DNA from 3 places in the Bradyrhizobium prioriisuperbiae genome. Region 3 is predicted to be linked to each of the others. Evidence: predicted binding sites of a transcription regulator. Region 3 holds the regulator's gene; each other region holds the start of a gene.

Region 1 (7,172 bases), 1.2 Mb from region 3:
TCCGGGTCGGCCCACGCTGCCGGCCCGAGCGTGCCGCCTTCCATGGCATCGACGTAAAACAAATCCACGACCAGGATGTGGTTGAGGGTGGCGCGCAGGCTGGGAAAGAAGCCGGGGCGGTGCGCGTCGAATTCATCCTCCGACAGCCGCTCGCAGGCGGACAGCAGACGATGGTTCGCCCAGGCGTTGTTATAGGCCATGGTCTTGAAAGGGAGCATGGTGTCCATGATCGTTTCCGAGGCGGATATAACGGCTCAATGTTCGCTGGCTCAGACCGCCAACAATATCTCATCGCGGCCCTCGGAGCCATCGGGCCGCGCAGAGTGAATCGATTCAAGACCGCCAGCGCGCAGGACGAACCAAGCAAAATGAACGAGGGAGGTCTCAACAACAGATCTTTCGGCTAAGGTTGCTCGCGCTTACTCCGATCGGACACGGCAGCTGTCGCCGGCGCGCCAACGCGGATCTCCCATTTGACACGGCTTTGATGGATGTGCGGACGTGAAGAGCAACAAGCAGAAGCGTGAGGAGATCGAGGCAAGGCGGCTCAAGAAAGAAGAGCGGCTTCGTGTGCAGGCACGCCAAGACGCCGAATTGCGCCGTCGCCGTGATGTCGAAAATGCGCTGGCGCGCGGCGAAGTCTCCGTGGATACGACGCGGCTGGCCCCTTCGGGCAGCTATTCTATCCCCGATTTCATCGAACGCGGGACCTATCGACCCGAGTCTTTCGTCTGCAAGGATTGCGGTATCGCGGAGGTCTGGACACCATTACAGCAGAAATGGTGGTACGAGACCGCAAGAGGCGACGTGTTTACCAAGGCCGTACGCTGCCGCGCCTGCCGTGGCAAAGAGCGCGCGCGAAAAACTGCCGCACGCCGTGCGCATCTGGACGGGCTCGCCAAAAAGAGACCACCCGCTTCGTGAGATTATCGCAGCGTCATCCGCCATTTCTATCCTGAGAGGCCGCGGCGGATTACGCTGCGGCTAATCAGCCCTACGAGTCCGAGTCTACGAGTCAGTGCCTCACGCCACCGCGGAGAACGACTCCGCGCGTGCCATGGCCCAGGCGGTCTTGAAGCGAAGATCGCTGGTGCCGTCGATCAGTTCGCCCGGGCGCAGCGACGGATAGAGCCGGTCGAACGACATCACCTCGACGCCGGAGACCCGGCGCGAGAAATGCACCGGCTTCATCTCCTGCGGATGCTCGAAGCCGCCGGCGGCGGTGAGTTCGGCCAGCGCATGCAGGGTGGCGTGATGGAAGTTGTAGGCGCGCTCGAGCTTGTCCGGCACCACCAGCGCCCGCTGCCGTGTGGGATCCTGCGAGGTGACGCCGGTGGGGCAACGGTCGGTGTGGCAGCTCAGCGACTGGATGCAGCCGATCGAGAACATGAATCCGCGTGCCGAATTGCACCAGTCGGCGCCGATCGCCATGGCGCGGGCGATGTCGAAGGCGGTGGCGATCTTGCCGGCCGCGCCGATGCGGATGCGGTCACGCGCGCCGATGCCGATCAGCGAATTGTGCACGAAGTTAACACCCTCACGCATCGGCATGCCGAGATTGTCCATGAACTCCAGCGGAGCGGCGCCGGTGCCGCCTTCATTGCCGTCGACCACGATGAAGTCGGGATAGATCCCGGTCTCCAGCATCGCCTTGCAGATCGACAGGAATTCCCAGGGATGGCCGATGCAGAGCTTGAAGCCGGCCGGCTTGCCGCCGGACAGCCGGCGCATTTCACCGATGAACTGCATCATCGCGATCGGGGTCGAGAACGCCTTGTGATAGGGCGGCGAGATGCAGTCCTGCCCCATCGGCACGCCGCGAATTTCCGAAATCTCCTTCGACACTTTCGCCGCCGGCAGCACGCCGCCGTGGCCCGGCTTGGCGCCCTGGCTCATCTTCAGTTCGACCATCTTGATCTGGTCGATGGTGGCGAGGGCCGCGAACTTCTCGGGATCGAAATTGCCGTCCGGCGTGCGACAGCCGAAATAGCCGGAGCCGATTTCCCAGATGATGTCGCCGCCCATCTCGCGGTGATAGGGGCTGAGGCCGCCCTCGCCGGTATCATGGGCGAAGCCGCCGCGCTTGGCGCCGCCATTGAGCGCGCGCACCGCGTTCGGGCTCAGCGCGCCGAAACTCATGGCCGAGATGTTGAAGATCGAGGCCGAATACGGCTTGGTGCAGTCAGGCCCGCCGATGGTGATGCGGAATTTTTCCGACGCCATCGGCTTCGGCGCCACCGAGTGGTGCATCCACTCATAGCCTTCCTGATAGACGTCGTTCTGGGTGCCGAAGGGACGCTTGTCGAGGTCCATCTTGGCGCGCTGATACACCAGCGCGCGGATGTCGCGGCTGAAGGGGCGCCCGTCCTTCTCGCTCTCGAAGAAATACTGCCGCAGCTCGGGCCGGATTTCCTCCAGCATGAAACGCATATGCGCCGAGATCGGATAGTTGCGCAGGATCGCGTGGCGGGTCTGCAAGAGATCGCGAAACCCCAGCGCCGCCAGCGCGCCGAAAATCACCAGCGGCAGCAGCACCACCGCGAACGCCTTGTGGTCGTACAGACCGATGGCGAACAGCAGCACCGTCACCACACAGCAGATCGTGAGAATGATGAAGCGCGGCGTAAACGGCAGCATCAGCGTGTCCATACCAACCTCATGTGCAGGGACGGCCGAGGGACCGTCGAATCAATCAACAAAGGCCGAAGAGCCGTAACTCGGAACCATTCTAAATCGGACGGAACTTATACACCACCCCGACAAAGGCGCGTGGGATCAAATGGCCAGTTGGGATGGGGTTGATGCAGTGCGACAAGCGGGGCAGGCGATTGTATCTCTCCAAAAAGAGAAAGCCGCGCAAATCATGCGCGGCTTTCGTGACGTCGGTCCACTCTGACGGATCAGAAGATGTGATAGAACACGTAGTACAGGAAGCCCGAGAGCACCATCGAGGCCGGCAGCGTCAGGACCCAGGCCAGCGCGATGTTGCGGATGGTCGACCACTGCAGTCCGGAGCCGCTCGCTGCCATCGTGCCGGCGATGCCGGATGACAGCACGTGGGTGGTCGAGACCGGAAGTCCGAAGCCGTCGGCGGCGGCGATGGTCGCCGCGGCCGTGATTTCGGCGCAGGCGCCCTGCGCGTAGGTCAGGTGGGTCTTGCCGATCTTCTCGCCGACGGTGACCACGATCCGCTTCCAGCCGATCATGGTGCCCAGGCCCAGTGCGATGGCGACGGCGATTTTCACCCAGGTCGGGATGAACTTCGTCGCCGTATCGAGCGAGCCCTTGTAGTTGGTGAGGGTTGCGACCTCTTCCTTGTTCAGTTCGCTTTCCTTGTCCTTCATCAGGAAACGGATGGCTTCGGACGCCAGGTACATGTCGTTACGCGTATTGCCCACCTGATCGGCCGGGAATTTCGCCAGCGAGCCGTACTGCGTGACCTGCTGGGCGATGTCCTTCACGAGCACCGACAGCGACGGGTAGGTGCCTTCGTTGATCTGGTGCTGCGCCACATAGTTGGTGACCGCCGGACGCGGGTTGCCCAGCACATTGTAGCCGGCAGCCTTGCCTTCGATCACCTTGCTCGCCGCCGTCGAGACGTCGACGAAGTGCGCGGTCTCGCTGGCCGGCAGCGCGCGGTTGAGCGCATAGGCGGTCGGCACCGTGCCGATCAGGATGAGCATGATCAGACCCATGCCCTTCTGACCGTCGTTCGAGCCGTGGAAGAAGCTGACCAGGGTGCAGGTAAGGACGAGGATTCCGCGGATCCAGACCGGCGGCGGCTGGTCACCCTTCGGCTCAGCGAACAGCGCCGGCGTGGCGCGCAGCATCACCGTCTTGAGGACGAACAGCAGCAGCGCGGCCACCGCGAACCCGAACAAGGGCGACAGCAGCAGCGCCTTGCCGATGTTGCCGGCCTGCGACCAATCCACACCGGACGTGCCGTCGCGGCCACGCAGCAAGGCATTGGCGATGCCGACGCCCATGATCGATCCGATCAGGGTGTGCGAGCTGGAGGCCGGCAGACCGAGCAGCCAGGTGCCGAGATTCCACAGAATGGCGGCGATCAAGAGCGCAAAGACCATGGCGAAACCGGCACTGCTGCCAACCTGCAGGATCAATTCGACCGGCAGCAGCGACACGATGCCGAAGGCAACCGCGCCCGACGACAAAAGCACGCCGAGCAGATTGAACATGCCGGACCACACCACCGCGATATGAGCAGGCATGGACCGCGTGTAGATCACGGTCGCGACCGCGTTCGCGGTGTCGTGGAAGCCGTTGACGAACTCGAAGCCCAGTGCGATCAGCAAGGCAACGAACAACAGAATGTATGGCAGGAAGCTGGTGATCTTGGTCCCGGTCGCGTCGACGTCGGCATAAATGCTGTAGGCAACGAACAGCAGCGCGGCGGCAATGACGCCGAGATAGATAACACCTGTCATCGGATGAAAGCCCTTGTCGAGATCTGGTCCCTTCCGAAGGGCAGGCTCGATCGAACCGGGTAATGCCAAATCACTCATAAGTAAGCCCCTGTTAACAATGGTCTTGGTGCGACAACTTGACCGCTGCTTTTGAAAGCTGGATGACAGTTTCGGCGAAAAGCCGAAATCGCTCGCGATTCCAGAAATTTTTCAGCGAAAACAGGTCTCGCTCTTTGGGCGAAAAGTGCTGATTTTTCAGTGTGTCACATGACAATTGATGCGATGGGCCATGCGTGCGCGGCGGGCCGGCGCATGACGACAGTGGTGTGACGATCTATAAATAGCCCCGGCACACTATCCCGCCCACTAGATGGCAGCTTGAACGACATGGCCGTCGGAAACAGGCCACCCGGGACCGGCCAAATCGTCATGCATCGGCTCGGTAGCTGCGGTCGCCTCGGGGTCGATCACCACCGCCCAGTGCGCCGGCGCCTGCGTCCCGTGGTGGAGCAGTCCCCGGGTTACAAACCGTCCTTCGGTGCTCCAGGCATGCAGCGAGGCCACGATGAAATCGGGGCGGGAGGACGCCCGGCTGTAGGGCAGGACCAGCTGTTCGATGGTGACCGGACATCCCTGCCGGTCGACCACCGGAACGATCGCATAGACCGGAAGCCCGGTCGCGACGCAGGCCCGCCAGATCGGCTCCGCGGCGGCCGCGATGACCGGCTCCAGGCATTCAAACAGCGAGCGCCCCCACATGGTGGTGTCGTAGACGGCGCGAACCCGCTCACCCGCATGCAGGCAGATATAGTCCATCGCCTCACCATGCCGCGCCACCTTGAACAGCGCGAGGTCGGGTGCGTCACCCGCACGCGCATCCGGCTCGAAGCTGACGATGCTCGGCAGCCCCGCATCGCCCCGCGCGCGTAGCCAGCCACGCAGCAGGCTGAGCTGCCTGATGGAGCGCACGATGCTGAGATGTGAGCGCTGCAATCGCATGCGGCTATCAGGCGCCAAGATCGTAAATTCAAGATGCCGGAAATGAATGGGATTTGATGGAAATGGGGAGCTATGCACAGCGGTGCGCTGATTTTATCAATGCGTGCACTGGTTTCGAATTTTTGGTGATCGAGTATGAAAGCCCGGTCGTTGTGTGGACTCGGCGATCACCACATTCTCCTTTGTCGTTGCCGGGCTTGTCCTCAGCGACTTCGGCTTCGCCGAAGTCGCGGAAACAACCCCGCTTAGGGGCGCACTGCGTCCCCAAGCGAGATCACCGGGACAAGCCCGGTGATGACACTGAATGTGGAGACCCGCTTTCAGTTACTTCGCTTCGGCCCTCTCACGCCGCGGCCGCCTGCGCCTGTCGCAACGCCTCCCACACCTTCATCGGGGTCAGCGGCGCGTGCAGGTTCTTGACGCCGGCGGAGCTCAGCGCGTCCATCACGGCGTTCACCACACAAGGGGGACCGCCGATGGCGCCGGATTCGCCGCAGCCTTTGGAGCCCAGCGGATTGGTGCGACAGGGCGCGCTTTCGTCGAGCGTGACCGTGATTGCCGGCACGTCGTCGGCGCGCGGGATGCAGTAGTCCTGATAACTCGCGGTGAGGAGCTGTCCTTCGGGATCGTAGTGCACGCCTTCATACAGCGCCTGGCCGATGCCCTGGGCAACGCCGCCATGGATCTGGCCTTCGACCAGCATCGGATTGATCGCAACACCGACGTCATCGACGGTGGTGAAGCGCACCACTTTGGTCTGCCCGGTTTGCGGATCGATCTCGACCTCGCAGATATGGCTGCCGTTGGGCCAAGTCGGACCATCGACCTGCCCCTCACTGTCGACGCTGAGCCGCGCATTGGTCTCATGCTTGGCCAGATCGAACAGGCTGACGCGCCGATCGGTGCCGGCCACCGTCAGCCAGCCGTCGCTGTATTCGATATCGCCGAGACCGGCTTCCAGCACATTGGCCGCGGTCTCCCGCGCCTTGGCGATCAGGTCGGTGGCGGAGACCACCGCCGCGGTGCCGCCCACAAACAGCGAGCGTGAGCCGACGCTGCCGAAGCCTTGCGCCAGATCCGTGTTGCCCTGCACCACCTCGATCTTGTCCATGGGGATGCCGAGCGCGGCGCTGATCATCTGCGAATAGGCTGTTTCCAGCCCCTGCCCCATCGCCTGGGTGCCCGAATGCAGCACCACCTTGCCATCGCCGGTGGCATGCAGGCTGACCTTTTCATTGTGAACGCGGCCGCCGGTCCATTCGATGTAGCTGGCGAGGCCCCGGCCATAGAGCAAGCCTTTTTTCAGGGCGGCGCGTTTGCGGGCGGCGAAGCCGTCCCAATCGGCGAGATCTGAGGCGCGGTCAAGCATATGGGCGAACGCGCCGCTGTCGTAGGTCTGGCCTGTCGCCGTCTGATACGGCATCTGGCTCGACTTGATAAAGTTGACCTTGCGGATCTTGCGCGGATCCATGCCGATCTGGCGCGCGGCCGCATCCATGAGACGCTCGACAATGTAGACGGCTTCCGGCCGCCCCGCACCGCGATAAGCGCCGGTGGGCGCGGTGTGGGTCATCACCGCCCGGACGTCGATATGCACCAGTGGAAGATCGTAGGTGCCGGTGGCGACGAAGGGCCCGAGCACCAGCGGAATGATCACGCCGGTGCCGCTGAGATAGGCGCCGGTGCCACCGATCGAACGCACGCGAAACGCCAACACGCGCCCCCGGGCATCGAGCGCGAATTCACCCG
Region 2 (7,172 bases), 4.3 Mb from region 3:
GCCTTGCCATCGTTCATGACGATGATGCTGACCGCACCTGCGCGCGTGTAAGTCACCGGATCCAGCATCGGTTCCTCCCTAAAGCATCCAATGGATACATTAGGGCAAGCAGGATCCGATGCAAGTGTGTCGTCGTGTCACACGAGATGATCCGGCCAGAGCCTTTTCCGTTCCGATAGAATCGGAACGGGGCTCTAGCATTTTATTTTAACGCGTTTTCTTGACGCGAACCGGTATCCACTTCGCTGGAAAACGCTCTCGCAGCGGACGGCCGCCCTCGATCAGACCTCATGGGCTCGATCGCAAGAGAGGGATCGTGGTTGTTCTGGATAAAACCGGGAACGCGAAAGGAGGCGGCCGCGACCGCCCTCACCCCTTCTTCTTCACGTCCTTGACATTAGTAAACGCAATGCCTTCCGCGCGCTCGCGGGTGTAGTCGAGATAGAACTGGTTCTTCGCCAGGAACACCAGATCGCTGTCGACATCTTCCGCGATGCTGGAGCCGTTAGCGTTGACAAAGGCATCGAAGGTCTTGCGCTCATCGGCGGCAATCCAGCGCGCCAGCGAGAACTCACTGACCTCGAAGTCTACTGGCAAGCCATACTCGGCGTCGAGGCGCGCTTTCAGCACGTCGAGTTGCAGTTGTCCGACCACGCCCACCAAGGCCGGCGAGCCATCGCGCGGGCGAAACACCTGCACCACGCCCTCCTCCGACATCTGCTGCAAGGCTTCCTTCAGCTTCTTGGCCTTCATGGCGTCGGTCAGCTTGACGCGGCGGAGGATTTCCGGCGCGAAGCTGGGTACGCCGACGAAAGTGATGTCCTCGCCCTCGGTCAGGGTGTCGCCGATCCGCAGGGTGCCATGATTGGGAATACCGACGACGTCGCCGGCGAAGGCTTCGTCCGCCAGCGCGCGGTCTTGCGCAAAGAAGAACTGCGGCGACGACAGACTCATCGGCTTGCCGGTACGCGTCAGCTTCGCCTTCATGCCGCGCACGAGCTTGCCCGAACACAGCCGCGCGAACGCGATGCGGTCGCGGTGGTTCGGATCCATGTTGGCCTGGATCTTGAAAACGAAGGCGGACATCCGCGATTCGGCGGCTTCCACCTTGCGCAGGTTGCTCTCTTGCGCGCGCGGTGGCGGCGCATAGCGCCCGAGCCCTTCCAGGAGATCGCCGACGCCGAAATTGCGCAACGCGCTGCCGAAGAATACCGGAGTCAGATGGCCCTCGCGGAACGCATCGAGATCGAACGGTTTGCAGGCCTCCGAGACCAGCGCGAGCTCTTCCTTGATGGCTTCCGCGTCGAGATTGGCGTTGCGGCCGGCGAGCTCGGAAATCTCGATCTTCTCGGCCGCACCGGTCTTGGCACCGCCGCCTTCCAGCAGACGGACGCCACCGGTGGCAATGTCGTAGGTGCCGAGGAAGTCTCGCCCCCGCCCCACCGGCCAGGTCATCGGCGTGGTGTCGAGCGCCAGCGTCTTCTCGATCTCGTCCAGCAAATCGAACGGATCGCGGGTTTCGCGGTCCATCTTGTTGATGAAGGTGATGATCGGAATGTCACGGAGACGGCAGACTTCGAACAGCTTGCGGGTGCGCGCTTCGATGCCCTTGGCGGCGTCGATCACCATCACGGCCGAATCGACCGCGGTCAGGGTCCGGTAGGTATCCTCCGAGAAGTCCTCATGGCCTGGGGTGTCGAGCAGGTTGAAGACGAGATTGTCGAATTCGAAGGTCATCACCGAGGTCACGACCGAGATGCCGCGCTCGCGCTCGATCTTCATCCAGTCCGAGCGGGTATTGCGTCGCTCGCCCTTGGCCTTGACCTGCCCCGCCAGATTGATGGCGCCGCCGAACAGCAAGAGCTTTTCGGTCAGCGTGGTCTTGCCGGCGTCGGGGTGGGAAATGATCGCAAAGGTCCGCCGCCTGGCCACTTCAGCGGCGAGCGGCGACGACGGGGCGTCGGTGGTGAGTGCAAGATCGGACATGATGCGTGCGTGTGACAAAGAAACGCGGCGGGATCAAGGGGTCCGCGAATATGGCCTTTTCGGTTCGGTCAAGTGCGACATTGGATGCACTTGCATCCAATTTTGACCAGACCGATAACCGTACCTATATCTGAGTTGCGAGGACGACCTCGCACTTCCCCACATGCGGCAGGGACGGCTCTGCCATCACACGATCCGGGAACACCGCCCCGGGTTCCGGAGACGTGTGTCCACGGAAGGAAGAGGTCTGTCATGGCCTGGATTATTCTGTTTGTCGCCGGATTGATGGAAATCGGCTGGGCGGTCGGCCTGAAATATACCGACGGCTTTACCCGGCTGGTGCCCTCGGTGCTGACGCTGGGCTGCATGCTGGCCAGCATTCTGCTGCTCGGACTGGCCCTGAAGACGCTTCCGGTCGGCACTGGTTATGCGGTGTGGACCGGCATCGGCACCGTGGGTACCGCCCTGCTCGGCATCGCCTTGTTCGGTGAGCCTGCGACCGCGGTCCGTCTCGCCTGCATCGGCCTGATCGTCGCCGGTATTTTCGGCCTCAAACTGGCGACGTAGCCTGGGTCAGCGCAGCACCGAGACGATCCAGTAGCTCAACCCGGCAACGAGAGCCGACGCCGGGATCGTAATGACCCAGGCAATCACGATCGAACTCGCCACGTTCCAGCGCACCGCCGAGGTCCGCCGGGCCGCGCCGACGCCGACAATGGCGCCGGTGATGGTGTGGGTGGTCGACACCGGCACACCGAACCAGGTGGCAAGGAACAGCGTTATCGCTCCGCCGGTCTCGGCACAGAAGCCCTGCACCGGCGTCAGCTTGGTAATGCGATTGCCCATGGTGCGCACGATCCGCCAGCCGCCCATCAGCGTTCCCAGCGCCATGGCGGTTTGACACGCCAGCACCACCCAAAGCGGCACGCTGAACGTCGTACCGAGATAGCCCTGTGAGTAGAGCAGCACGGCGATGATGCCCATGGTCTTCTGGGCGTCGTTGCCGCCGTGGCCCAGCGAATAAAGCGACGCGGAGACGAACTGCAGGGTGCGGAAGGCCCGATCGACCGCAAACGGCGTCGAGCGGACCGACAGCCAGGACACCACGGCCACCAGCACCAGCGCCAGCAGGAAACCGAGCACCGGCGACGCCACGATCGCGAGCACCGTCTTGGTCAGGCCGCTCCATTCCATGGCCGCGAAGCCCGCTTTGGCAAAGCCGGCCCCAACCAGGCCGCCGATCAGCGCATGCGAACTCGACGACGGAATGCCCAGGCCCCAAGTGATCAGGTTCCAGACAATCGCCCCGATCAGCGCGGCGAAGATCACCCGCGGATCGACCACACCGGGATCGATGATCCCGGTGCCGAGCGTTTGCGCGACATGCAGCCCGAAAAACAGAAACGCGATAAAATTGAAGAACGCAGCCCAAAACACCGCGTATTGCGGCCGCAGCACCCGTGTCGAGACAATGGTGGCAATCGAATTCGCGGCGTCGTGCAAGCCATTGAGGAAGTCGAACAGCAGCGCGACTCCGATCAAGCCGATAAGGAGCGGAAGACCTAAAGTGGCGTCCACGGGGTGGCCCTGCCCTAAACCTGTTCGATCACGATGCTGTTGATCTCGTTGGCGACGTCATCGAAGCGGTCGGCAACCTTTTCAAGGTGGTCATAGATTTCCGCGCCAACGATAAAATCCATGGTGTTGGCGTTGCGGTGTTTGAGAAACAGCTCCTTGAGCCCGATGTCGTGGAGGTCGTCGACCCGGCCTTCGAGCTTGGTCACCTCCTCGGTGATCGCGGTCAAGGTCGTGACATTGCCGCCGATCGCCTGCAGCAGCGGCAGCGCCCGCCCGATCAGTTTGGAGCAATCGACCAGAATGGAACCGATCTCGCGCATCGGCTGCTCGAACTCGCGCACCTCGAACAATGTCACGGCTTTGGCGGTCTGATGCATCTGGTCGATCGCATCGTCCATCGACGTGATCAGGTCCTTGATATCCACGCGGTCGAACGGCGTGATGAAGGTGCGGCGGACCGCTGTCAGCACACTGCGGGTGATCTCGTCGGCCTGCTGCTCGAACTGGCTAACCTTCTGGCAATAGGCCGGCACCTCATCGCCGCCGCGCAGAACCCCCTGCAGGGCCTCGGCGCCATTGACGATGGTCTGGGAATGTTGCGCGAACAGCTCGAAGAAGCCCTCTTCATGCGGCAGCAAAGCCTTGAACCAACGCAGCATCGTCTTCCCCTGCCTTGCGCATTTTCCGCTCCCGCAAGACCCCGCTTGCGTCGAAAAATGCTGTTCCATCAATCCGTTGCGTGCGCGCCGACGCCCGGCAGGCCGCCAATATCAGGCAACCGCCGCACTGTCACGTGACTGTCATAAATCATTCAGCGCGAAACGGGGACGTCCGCGACGCCGTTTCCGCCCTCATCCACCGGTTTGTGGGCGGCTCTGTTCTACGTATTGATTGCGACCCTAGCGGTTTCGGCGAAACCGCGTGTCTTGCAGACTACAGCGAACGCTTGAAGTAATGCGCGATCTCACCGATCACGCCGCGGCGGAAGGTCAGCACGCAGACCACAAAGATGACGCCCTGGATCACCGTCACCCACTGACCGAACTGGGCCAGGTACTGCTGCATGGCAATGATGACGAAGGCTCCCACGACCGGCCCAAAGATCGTGCCGAGGCCACCGACCAGCGTCATCAGCACCACTTCGCCGGACATCGACCAGTGCACGTCGGTCAGCGAGGCGTTCTGCGCGACAAAGATCTTCATCGAACCGGCAAGCCCGGCCAAGCCACCGGACAGGACATAGGCCATCAGCTTATACTGATCGGTCTTGTAGCCCAGCGACACCGCGCGCGGCTCGTTCTCCCGGATCGACTTCAGCACCTCGCCGAACGGCGAATTGATGATCCGGAAAATCAGCAGGAATGCGAGCAGGAAGACAATCAGCACCGTGTAGTAGAGCGTTATCGGTTGGGCGAGATTGAAAATGCCGAACAGTTTGCCCTGCGGCACGCCCTGGATGCCATCTTCACCGTGGGTGAACGGCGTCTGCAGATAGATGAAGTACAGAAGCTGCGACAGCGCCAGCGTAATCATCGAGAAATAGATGCCCTGCCGGCGGATGCCGATCAGGCCGGTGATCACGGCAAGCACGACGGAGGCCGCGACCCCAAGCAGAATGCCGAATTCGGGCTCGACGCCCCACACCTTCAGCGCATGCGCCGTGACATAACCGGCGGTGCCCAGGAACATCGCGTGCCCGAACGACAGCAGGCCGCCATAGCCGATAAGCAGGTTGAAAGCGCACGCAAACAGCGCAAAGCACAGCGCCTGCATGACGAAATAAGGATAGATGCCTGTGAACGGCACCACCGCCAGCGCCAGCGCCATGATAACGAACGCGACGACTTCGTCGCGGCTCGAGCGGTGAACGGGGGCTGCATTTTCAGTGATCGAGGTCATGTCAGTGCGCCCGTCCCGTCAGTCCCGTCGGTTTCACCAGCAGCACCAGCACCATCAGAACGAACACGACGGTGTTGGAGGCTTCGGGATAAAAATACTTGGTCATGCCCTCGACCACGCCGAGCGCAAAACCGGTGATGATCGACCCCATGATCGATCCCATTCCACCGATCACCACCACCGCGAACACCACGATGATCAGATCGGCGCCCATCAGCGGACGCACCTGGTTAATCGGCGCCGACAGCACGCCGGCGAGCGCGGCAAGGCCGACGCCGAGCCCGTAGGTCAGAGTGATCATCCGCGGCACGTTGATGCCGAAGGCCCGCACCAAGGTGGGATTCTCGGTGGCCGCGCGCAGGTTTGCGCCGAGCCGCGTCCGCTCGATCAGGTACCACGTTGCGATGCAGACGATCAGCGAGAAGATCACCACCCAGCCACGATAGATCGGCAGGTACATGAAGCCGAGATTGACGCCGCCCTTCAGCAGGTCCGGGATCGCATAGGGCAAGCCCGACGAGCCGAAATAGTTCTGGAACAAGCCCTGGATGATCAGCGCCATGCCGAACGTCAGCAGCAAGCCATAGAGGTGATCCAGGCCTGACAGCCATTGCAGCATGGTCCGTTCGAGAATGACGCCGAACAGGCCGACCACGATCGGTGCCAGCAAGAGCGACCACCAGTAGCCGATGCCGGCATATTCCAGGAAGAAGTAGGCCACAAATGCGCCCATCATGTAGAGCGCGCCGTGGGCGAAGTTGATGATGTTGAGCATGCCGAAAATCACGGCCAGGCCGAGACTCAGCAGCGCATAGAACGAGCCGTTGATCAGACCAACCAGGAGCTGGGCGTAAAGGGCTTGCATGTCGATCGGTCTTTCGTCTCAGGCTCGCGTGTCAGGCTTTCTTGGGCGGGAAGATTGAGATCCCGGCGACAAACAACGCCGCCGGGATCGAAGGCTTATTTCTTCAACAGCGCGCACTTGCTTTCGGACAGTGGCGTGAAAGCTTGGTCGGCCGGAACGGTTGCAACCAGTTTGTAATAATCCCACGGCCCCTTCGATTCCGACGGCTTCTTCACTTCGAAGAGATACGCCGGATGAATCTTGCGGCCGTTTTCCTGGATCGTACCCTTGCCGAACAGCGGATCGTCGGTCGGCGTCGCCTTCATCTGGGCGACGATCTTGGCTCCGTCGTGGGAGTTGCCGCCGGCAGCCTCCAGCACCTTCAGATAATGCAGCACGCCCGCATAGACGCCGGCCTGCACCATCGACGGCGCCGCCTTGGTCTTCATGCGGTCCTGGAACCGTTTGCTGAACGCCCGGGTCTGGTCGTTCAGGTCCCAGTAGAACGTCTCGGTGAAGTTCAGGCCTTGCGCCACGTTGAGGCCGAGCGAATGCACGTCGGTGAGGAACAGCAGCAGCGCGGCGAGCTTCTGTCCGCCGCTGACGATGCCGAACTCAGCCGCCTGCTTGATTGCATTGGTGGTGTCGCCGCCGGCGTTCGCAAGCCCGATGATCTTGGCTTTCGAAGCCTGCGCCTGCAGCAGGAAGGACGAGAAGTCCGAGCTGTTCAGCGGATGCTTGACGCCGCCGACAACCTTGCCGCCGGCAGAGTTGATCACAGCCGTGGTATCGCGCTCGAGCGCGGCACCGAAGGCGTAGTCCGCCGTCAGGAAGAACCAGCTGTCGCCGCCGGCCTTCACCAGCG
Region 3 (7,172 bases):
GCGTTCCGCCGCGTGCGCCCAGGAGGCCAGCACGTTGTTGTCGTCGCCGGTCCAGGCCACGGTGCGGCCCGTGATCGGCCCGCGATGCTCCTCGAAAGTCATCAGATCGGCCATCACCTGGCACGGGTGCGAGCGCCGGGTCAGCCCGTTGATCACCGGCACGGTGGCATGTTCAGCGAGTTCCAACAGCGCATCATGATTGAGAATCCGGATCATGATGGCATCGACAAAGCGGGACAGCACCCGCGCGGTATCGGCGATGGTTTCGCCGCGCCCAAGCTGCATCTCCGCGCCGGTCAGCATGATCGGCTCGCCGCCGAGCTGGCGCATGGCGACATCGAAGGACACGCGGGTGCGCGTCGACGGCTTCTCGAAGATCATTGCCAGGGTCTTGCCCTTGAGCGGCTGATCCCACAGTTCGTTCTTGGCCTTGGCGCTCTTCAGCTGTGCCTTCAACGCGGCACCGGCGTCGAGCATGGTGCGCAACTCCGTGGTGGGCACGTCGTTCAGATCGAGAAAATGGCGGGGCGTGGCCTTGCTCATGAAACGGCTTTCCGCTCCGACAGCGCGGCGCAGGCGCGCTCCAGCCGGGTCACGCCTTCGGCGATCTCGGCCTCGGTCGCGATCAGCGGCGGCAGGAAGCGCACGACATTGTCGCCTGCGCCCACAGTCAGAAGCTTTTCACCACGCAAGGCGGCCACCAGATCGCCGCTCGGGATCACGGCCTTGACGCCGATCAGCAGTCCTTCGCCGCGAACTTCACTCAGAACGCTCGGATAGCGGTCCACCACCGAGGCGAGCTTTTGCTTCAACAGCAGCGACATGCGCTTGACGTGGTCGAAGAAGCCCGGCGCCTGCATCACGTCGAGCACCGCGCCCGCCGCGGCAATCGCCAGCGGATTGCCGCCGAAGGTCGAGCCGTGGGTGCCCGCGGTCATGCCGGCGGCAGCCTTGGCAGTCGCGAGACAGGCACCGATCGGAAAGCCACCGCCCAGCGCCTTGGCCAGCCCCATCACGTCCGGTGTCACGCCGGTCCATTGATAGGCAAACAGTTCGCCGGTGCGACCCATGCCGGTCTGCACCTCGTCGAACGCGAGCAGCAGATCGTGCTCGTCACAAAGCTGCCGCAGGGCCTTGAAGAACGATTGCGGCGCCGAGCGCACGCCGCCCTCGCCCTGCACGGCCTCGATCAGGATGCCGGCGGTGTTCGGGCCGATCGCCTTCTTCGCCGCCTCGATGTCGCCATGGGGAACCTGGTCGAACCCTTCGACGCGGGGACCGAACCCTTCGAGATATTTTTCCTGGCCGCCGGCGGCCAGTGTCGCCAGCGTCCGGCCATGGAACGCGCCTTCGAACGTGATGATCCGGTAACGCTCCGGCTTGCCCTTCGCCGCCTGATATTTGCGGGTGACCTTGATGACCGCTTCCATCGCCTCCGCGCCGGAATTGGCGAAGAAGACGACGTCGGCAAAACTCGCCTCGCAGAGGCGCGCGGCAACCTTCTCGCCGTCCGGGCTCTTGAACAGGTTCGACATGTGCCACAGCTTTGTCGCCTGCTCCTGCAGGGCGGCGACAAGATGCGGGTGCGCATGTCCCAGCGCGTTGACCGCAACGCCACTGGTGAAGTCGAGGTAGCGCTCGCCGTCGGTGCCGTGGAGCCAGACGCCCTCACCGCGCTCGAACGCGAGATCCGCCCGTGCGAACACCGGCATGAGATGGGACGACGTGTTGGTGCTCATGGCAACTCTGCTTGCAAACCTGATTGAACTTTCGGGCGGGCCCTGTCGACAGACCACGATGTGACTCCAAACACTCAGGATTTGGATCGGACACCGCGAGATCGGACGATCGATGGACCTACCCCGGAAACAAAACGTGCCGCCTCGTCGGGCAGCACGCGGCAGTTATTCTATTGGCGCGTCCAATACTGTCAACCTGGCTGTCAACACGGCAATGGTACTGAAAAGCCGCAGAAAAAGCCGTTTATCAAATTTCTATTGCAGAACATGTGGACTTGTGATGCCCGACTCTTGCGCGTGAGTCACGGCATATTGTAGCTTCGGGATGGTCGGATACGACATCTCGTGCGGCAGATCTGATCCTTAACGGTCTCGGTAACAGCGTAGACGCCCGGTTGCGACAGGCGCATCCGGCGAGGGCTAAGGGATTCTGCCGGCAGGGATTTTTGAGACACAGACGTCGCCGACGGCCTCGCGGTCGAAAGGCGCGACACGAAGGGAATGGTGCGATGACGGTAATGGGTTGGACCGACGATCGCGTAGAACAGTTGAAAAAACTCTGGGAGGCGGGTCTTTCGGCCAGCCAGATCGCCGCGGAACTCGGCAATATCACCCGGAATGCGGTGATCGGAAAGGTCCACAGGCTCGGCCTGTCGGGCCGCGCCAAGAGTCCGTCCTCGGCTGCCCCGCGTCAGCGCAAGGCGCGGCCGGCCCAGCATATGATGCGGATCGCGCGGCCGATGTCGCGCGGCAATACCGCGCTTGCGCATGCGTTCGAGGTGGAGGCCGAGCCGGATCCGGTGGCCTACGACAACGTGGTTCCGATGAGCCAGCGGCTGTCGCTGCTGGAACTGACGGAAGCGACCTGCCACTGGCCGGTGGGCGATCCCGGCAGCAGTGATTTCTTTTTCTGCGGCGGCAAGGCGCTGGGCGGCCTGCCCTATTGCGCGCATCACTCGCGTGTCGCGTATCAGCCGGCGAGCGATCGCCGCCGTGACCGCCGTCCGTCGGGCAAGTAGTTCGGCAAGTCGCCGCACGCAGCGGCGGATACCTGGAGAAACAAAAAAAACGCCTCATCATCGATGAGGCGTTTTTTGTTTGAGCTGGCGAAGACCTGCGTCAGTCGACTTTGGCGAAGCGGTCGTCGAGTGCATAACCCGCGCCGCGTACGGTGCGGATCGGATCCTGGTCGCGGCCGAAGTTCAAGAGCTTGCGCAGCCGACCGATGTGCACGTCGACGGTTCGCTCGTCGATATAGATATCGCGGCCCCAGACGCCGTCGAGCAACTGCTCGCGGCTGAAGACACGTCCCGGATGCTCCAGGAAAAACTCGAGCAGGCGATACTCGGTCGGACCGAGATCGATCGGCTGGCCGGAGCGGGCGACACGACGCTTGTCGCGATCGAGTTCGATATCGCCGTAGGTCAGCACCGTGGCCAGACGCTCGGGACTCGCGCGGCGCAGCAGGCCCTTCACCCGTGCCAGAAGCTCCGGAACCGAGAACGGCTTGACAATGTAGTCGTCGGCGCCGGTCGCAAGCCCCCTCACCCGTTCGCTTTCCTCGCCGCGCGCGGTCAGCATGATGATCGGCAGTTGCTTGGTCTCGGGACGGGTGCGCAGCCGGCGGCAGAGCTCGATGCCGGACAGACCCGGCAGCATCCAATCCAGCACGATCAGATCGGGAATTCGCTCCTTCAGCCGGGTATCGGCTTCGTCGCCGCGGGCGACTGTCTCAACGTCGTAACCTTCGGCATCGAGATTGTAACGCAGCAGCGTGGTCAACGCTTCTTCGTCTTCGACAACCAGAATGCGGGCGCCCATGTCTTTTCCTTAGTTCAGTTGCCGGAGGCGGTGGCGAATGCAGTCATATCGCCCTTCGGGCGCTGATCCTGCATCTGCTGGCCTTCGACCATATAAAACACCGTTTCGGCGATGTTGGTGGCGTGATCGCCCATCCGCTCGATGTTCTTCGCGCAGAACATCAAATGGATGCAGAAGCTGATGTTGCGGGGATCTTCCATCATGTAGGTGAGCAGTTCGCGAAACAGCGACGTGCAGATCGCGTCGACCTCTTCGTCGCCCTTCCAGACCGCCATCGCAGCCGGCAGATCGTGGGCGGCGTAGGCGTCCAGCACCGACTTGATCTGCGACTGCACCAGGTTGGCCATGTGCTCGAGGCCGCGGATCAGCTTCAGCGGATGGAAATCATTGTCCAGCGCGCTGACACGCTTGCCGATGTTCTTGGCGAGGTCGCCGATCCGCTCGAGATCGGTGGTCACGCGCATCGCGCCGACGATCTCGCGCAAGTCCACGGCCATCGGCTGACGCCGGGCGATGGTGAGAACGGCACGCTCCTCGATGCCGCGCTGCAGCTTGTCGAGCTCGGCATCGGCCGCGACGACCCGCTGGCCCAGCGCAATATCGCGGCGGATCAACGCATCGACCGACTCGACGATCTGCCGCTCGGCGAGGCCGCCCATTTCGGCGACCAGCCGGGTCAGTTCCTGCAAGTCCTGGTCGAAGGCTTTGGCTGTATGTTCGAAGGCCATCATGTTCTCCCGCGCCTATCGCGCCTCAGCCGAACCGGCCGGTGATGTAGTCCTGTGTCCGGCGGTCCGACGGGGTGGTGAAAATCTTGGTCGTCGGACCGAATTCGATCAACTCGCCCAGATACATGAAGGCCGTGAAATCGGAGACACGCGCCGCCTGCTGCATGTTGTGGGTCACGATCACGATCGTATAATCGTCCTTCAGTTCGTCGATCAGTTCCTCGATCTTGGCGGTCGAGATCGGGTCAAGCGCCGAGCATGGCTCGTCGAACAGGATCACCTCCGGCCGCACCGCGACGGTGCGCGCGATGCAGAGCCGCTGCTGCTGGCCGCCCGAGAGGCTGAGGCCGTTATCGTTCAGCTTGTTCTTGACCTCGTCCCACAGCGCCGCCCGGCGCAGGGACTGCTCGACCCGGTTGTCGAGTTCGCTCTTCGACAGCTTTTCGTACAGCCGGATCCCGAAAGCGACATTCTCGTAGATAGACATGGGGAACGGGGTCGGCTTCTGGAAGACCATGCCGATCCGCGCCCGCAGCAAATTGAGGTCCAGCCCCGGCTCCAGGATGTTGGATCCGTCGAACGTGACCTGGCCGCCGGCGCGCTGGTTCGGATAAAGGTCATACATCCGATTGAGGACGCGCAGCAGGGTGGACTTGCCGCAGCCCGACGGTCCGATGAACGCGGTCACCTTGTTCGCATAAAGCGACATGGTGACGCTCTTCAACGCCTTGGCCTCGCCATAGAAGAAGTCGAGATCGCGGATCGCGATCTTGTCCTTGAGAGAAGCGGTGTCGAGCGACGGAGGACTCGCCGACGAGGGGGTCGCTGTGGCCAAATTCATGTCGATTTCCTTGTCCCGGCAAGCGCGCGCGCCGAAATACTGAGTACAAGCACAGAAAGCGTGATGATGAGCGCGCCGGTCCAGGCCAGCTTCTGCCAGTCCGCGTAGGGGCTGAGCGCGAACTGGAAGATAACGACCGGAAGACTCGGCGTCGGTGCATTGAGGTTGATGACGGAGAAGTCGTGACCGAGCAGGCTGAACGGCACGGTGCTGAGGAACTGGTGGTTGAGCGCGGTGAACAGCAGCGGCGCCGTCTCGCCGCTAACGCGGGCGACTGCGAGCAGGATACCTGTGATGATCCCCGATCGCGCGGCGCGGTAGGCGATCTTCTGGATCATCAGTGACCGCGGCAGTCCGATCGACGCCGCGGCTTCGCGCAACGTGTTCGGCACCAGCACCAGCATGTCCTCCGTGGTGCGCACCACCACCGGGATCACGATCACCGCCAGCGCAATAGCGCCGGCGATGCCCGAAAAGTGCCCCATCGGGCGGACCATGACTTCGTAGATGAACAGGCCGATCACGATCGACGGCGCGCTCAGCAGAATGTCGTTGATGAAGCGCACGACACTGGTGAGTTTGTCGTGGCGACCGTACTCAGCCATGTAGGTGCCGGCCAGGATGCCAATCGGTGTTCCGATCGCGACCGCCAGCACGGTCACAATCAGACTGCCGATGATGGCGTTGAGCAGACCACCGTCGGAGCCGGGGGGCGGCGTCATTTCGGTAAAGACGTTCAGCGACAACCCGCTGAAGCCCTTCCAGAACAACACGCCGAGAATAAGCGCCAGCCACGCGAGACCGATGCCGGTGGCGCCGATCGAGGCCACGACCGCGATCGTGTTGCGGCGGCGGCGGGAGTTGTAAAGCGAGGTATTCATCAGCCGATCCTCCGCTCGATCCGCAGCAGCAGATAGCGCGCGATGGCGAGCACGATGAAGGTGATCACGAACAGGATGAGGCCGAGCGCGACCAGGGACGAGGTGTAGAGGTCGCCCACCGCTTCGGTAAATTCGTTGGCGATGGTCGCCGAGATCGTGGTGCCGGGGGCGATCAGCGAGGCGGCGATCTTGTGGGCGTTGCCGATCACGAAGGTCACGGCCATGGTTTCGCCGAGCGCACGTCCCAGCCCCAGCATGCAGCCGCCGATGACGCCGACCCGGGTATAGGGCAGCACCACGTAACGCATCACTTCCCAGGTGCTGCAGCCGAGACCGTAGGCGGCCTCCTTCAGCACCGGCGGCACCGCATCAAACACGTCGCGCGAGATCGAGGTGATGAACGGCAGCACCATGATCGCCAGGATCAAGCTCGCGGTCAGGACGCCGATGCCATAGGGCGGCCCCGCGAACAGCGACGACAGGCCCGGCACGTTTTCGAAGGTGGAAATCAGGCCGGGCTGGACATACTGCTGCAGGAAGGGCGCCAGCACGAACAGGCCCCAGATGCCGTAGATGATGCTGGGAATGCCAGCGAGCAGCTCGATTGCGATTCCGATCGGGCGACGAAGCCACATCGGGCACAGTTCGGTCAGGAACATGGCGATCAGCAGCCCGAACGGAACCGCGATCAGCATGGCCACGAACGAGGTCACCAGCGTGCCGTAGATCGGCGCCAGCGCACCGAACTTCTCGGTCACCGGATTCCAGCTCTGCGACACGATGAAGTCGAGGCCAAATTCCTTGAGGGCGGGCAGCGAGCCGGAGATCAGTGCGACGATGACGCCGCTCAGGATCAGCAGCACAAAGAGCGCCGCAGTGCGCGTCAGCACTCTGAAGACGTTATCGCTCGTCCTGAGTTTGTCGAGGGCGCGCGCGCGCTCTTTTACATCCTGCCGGGCACTCACGCTCTGGCCATCCCACGCCATATCAACCACGGCCTGCCTCCTGGCGACTGTCATCGCAATTCTCTCAGCATACAACTCGAGAGACGTGAATTCGAAAGGCCTGCCCGGATTTGCCACCGATCCCGGCAGCGAATGACGCACGTTCGACGCACATCAACGAGCAACACTTAGAACTTTTAGACGCGTTTTCTTCACGC

Evidence for each region. The regulator PhoB, encoded in region 3, activates phosphate uptake and scavenging genes when phosphate is short. The targets are predictions, from matches to a motif close to TGTCATNNANCTGTCAT.
Region 1: a site for PhoB is predicted at 4,575-4,591, ahead of RS897_RS12825 (inorganic phosphate transporter). Genes of this name have one in related genera too.
Region 2: a site for PhoB is predicted at 4,352-4,368, ahead of RS897_RS29895 (DUF47 domain-containing protein). Genes of this name have one in related genera too.

Annotation. Positions count from the first base shown of each region.
Region 1 is NZ_CP135921.1:2,710,665-2,717,836, reverse strand. Features, by position in the region: gene RS897_RS12840 (DinB family protein) at 1-227, opposite strand, end outside; gene RS897_RS12835 (zinc-ribbon domain containing protein) at 502-924, shown strand; gene RS897_RS12830 (FMN-binding glutamate synthase family protein) at 1,024-2,649, opposite strand; gene RS897_RS12825 (inorganic phosphate transporter) at 2,901-4,523, opposite strand; gene RS897_RS12820 (PAS domain-containing protein) at 4,791-5,423, opposite strand; gene RS897_RS12815 (xanthine dehydrogenase family protein molybdopterin-binding subunit) at 5,767-7,172, opposite strand, start outside.
Region 2 is NZ_CP135921.1:6,309,562-6,316,733, reverse strand. Features, by position in the region: gene RS897_RS29915 (crotonase/enoyl-CoA hydratase family protein) at 1-68, opposite strand, end outside; gene RS897_RS29910 (peptide chain release factor 3) at 370-1,986, opposite strand; gene sugE (quaternary ammonium compound efflux SMR transporter SugE) at 2,239-2,553, shown strand; gene RS897_RS29900 (inorganic phosphate transporter) at 2,560-3,564, opposite strand; gene RS897_RS29895 (DUF47 domain-containing protein) at 3,579-4,223, opposite strand; gene RS897_RS29890 (branched-chain amino acid ABC transporter permease) at 4,498-5,463, opposite strand; gene RS897_RS29885 (branched-chain amino acid ABC transporter permease) at 5,465-6,328, opposite strand; gene RS897_RS29880 (ABC transporter substrate-binding protein) at 6,424-7,172, opposite strand, start outside.
Region 3 is NZ_CP135921.1:1,490,104-1,497,275, forward strand. Features, by position in the region: gene argF (ornithine carbamoyltransferase) at 1-543, opposite strand, end outside; gene RS897_RS06975 (aspartate aminotransferase family protein) at 540-1,739, opposite strand; gene RS897_RS06980 (GcrA family cell cycle regulator) at 2,249-2,758, shown strand; gene phoB (phosphate regulon transcriptional regulator PhoB) at 2,859-3,560, opposite strand; gene phoU (phosphate signaling complex protein PhoU) at 3,575-4,288, opposite strand; gene pstB (phosphate ABC transporter ATP-binding protein PstB) at 4,314-5,129, opposite strand; gene pstA (phosphate ABC transporter permease PstA) at 5,126-6,010, opposite strand; gene pstC (phosphate ABC transporter permease subunit PstC) at 6,010-7,005, opposite strand.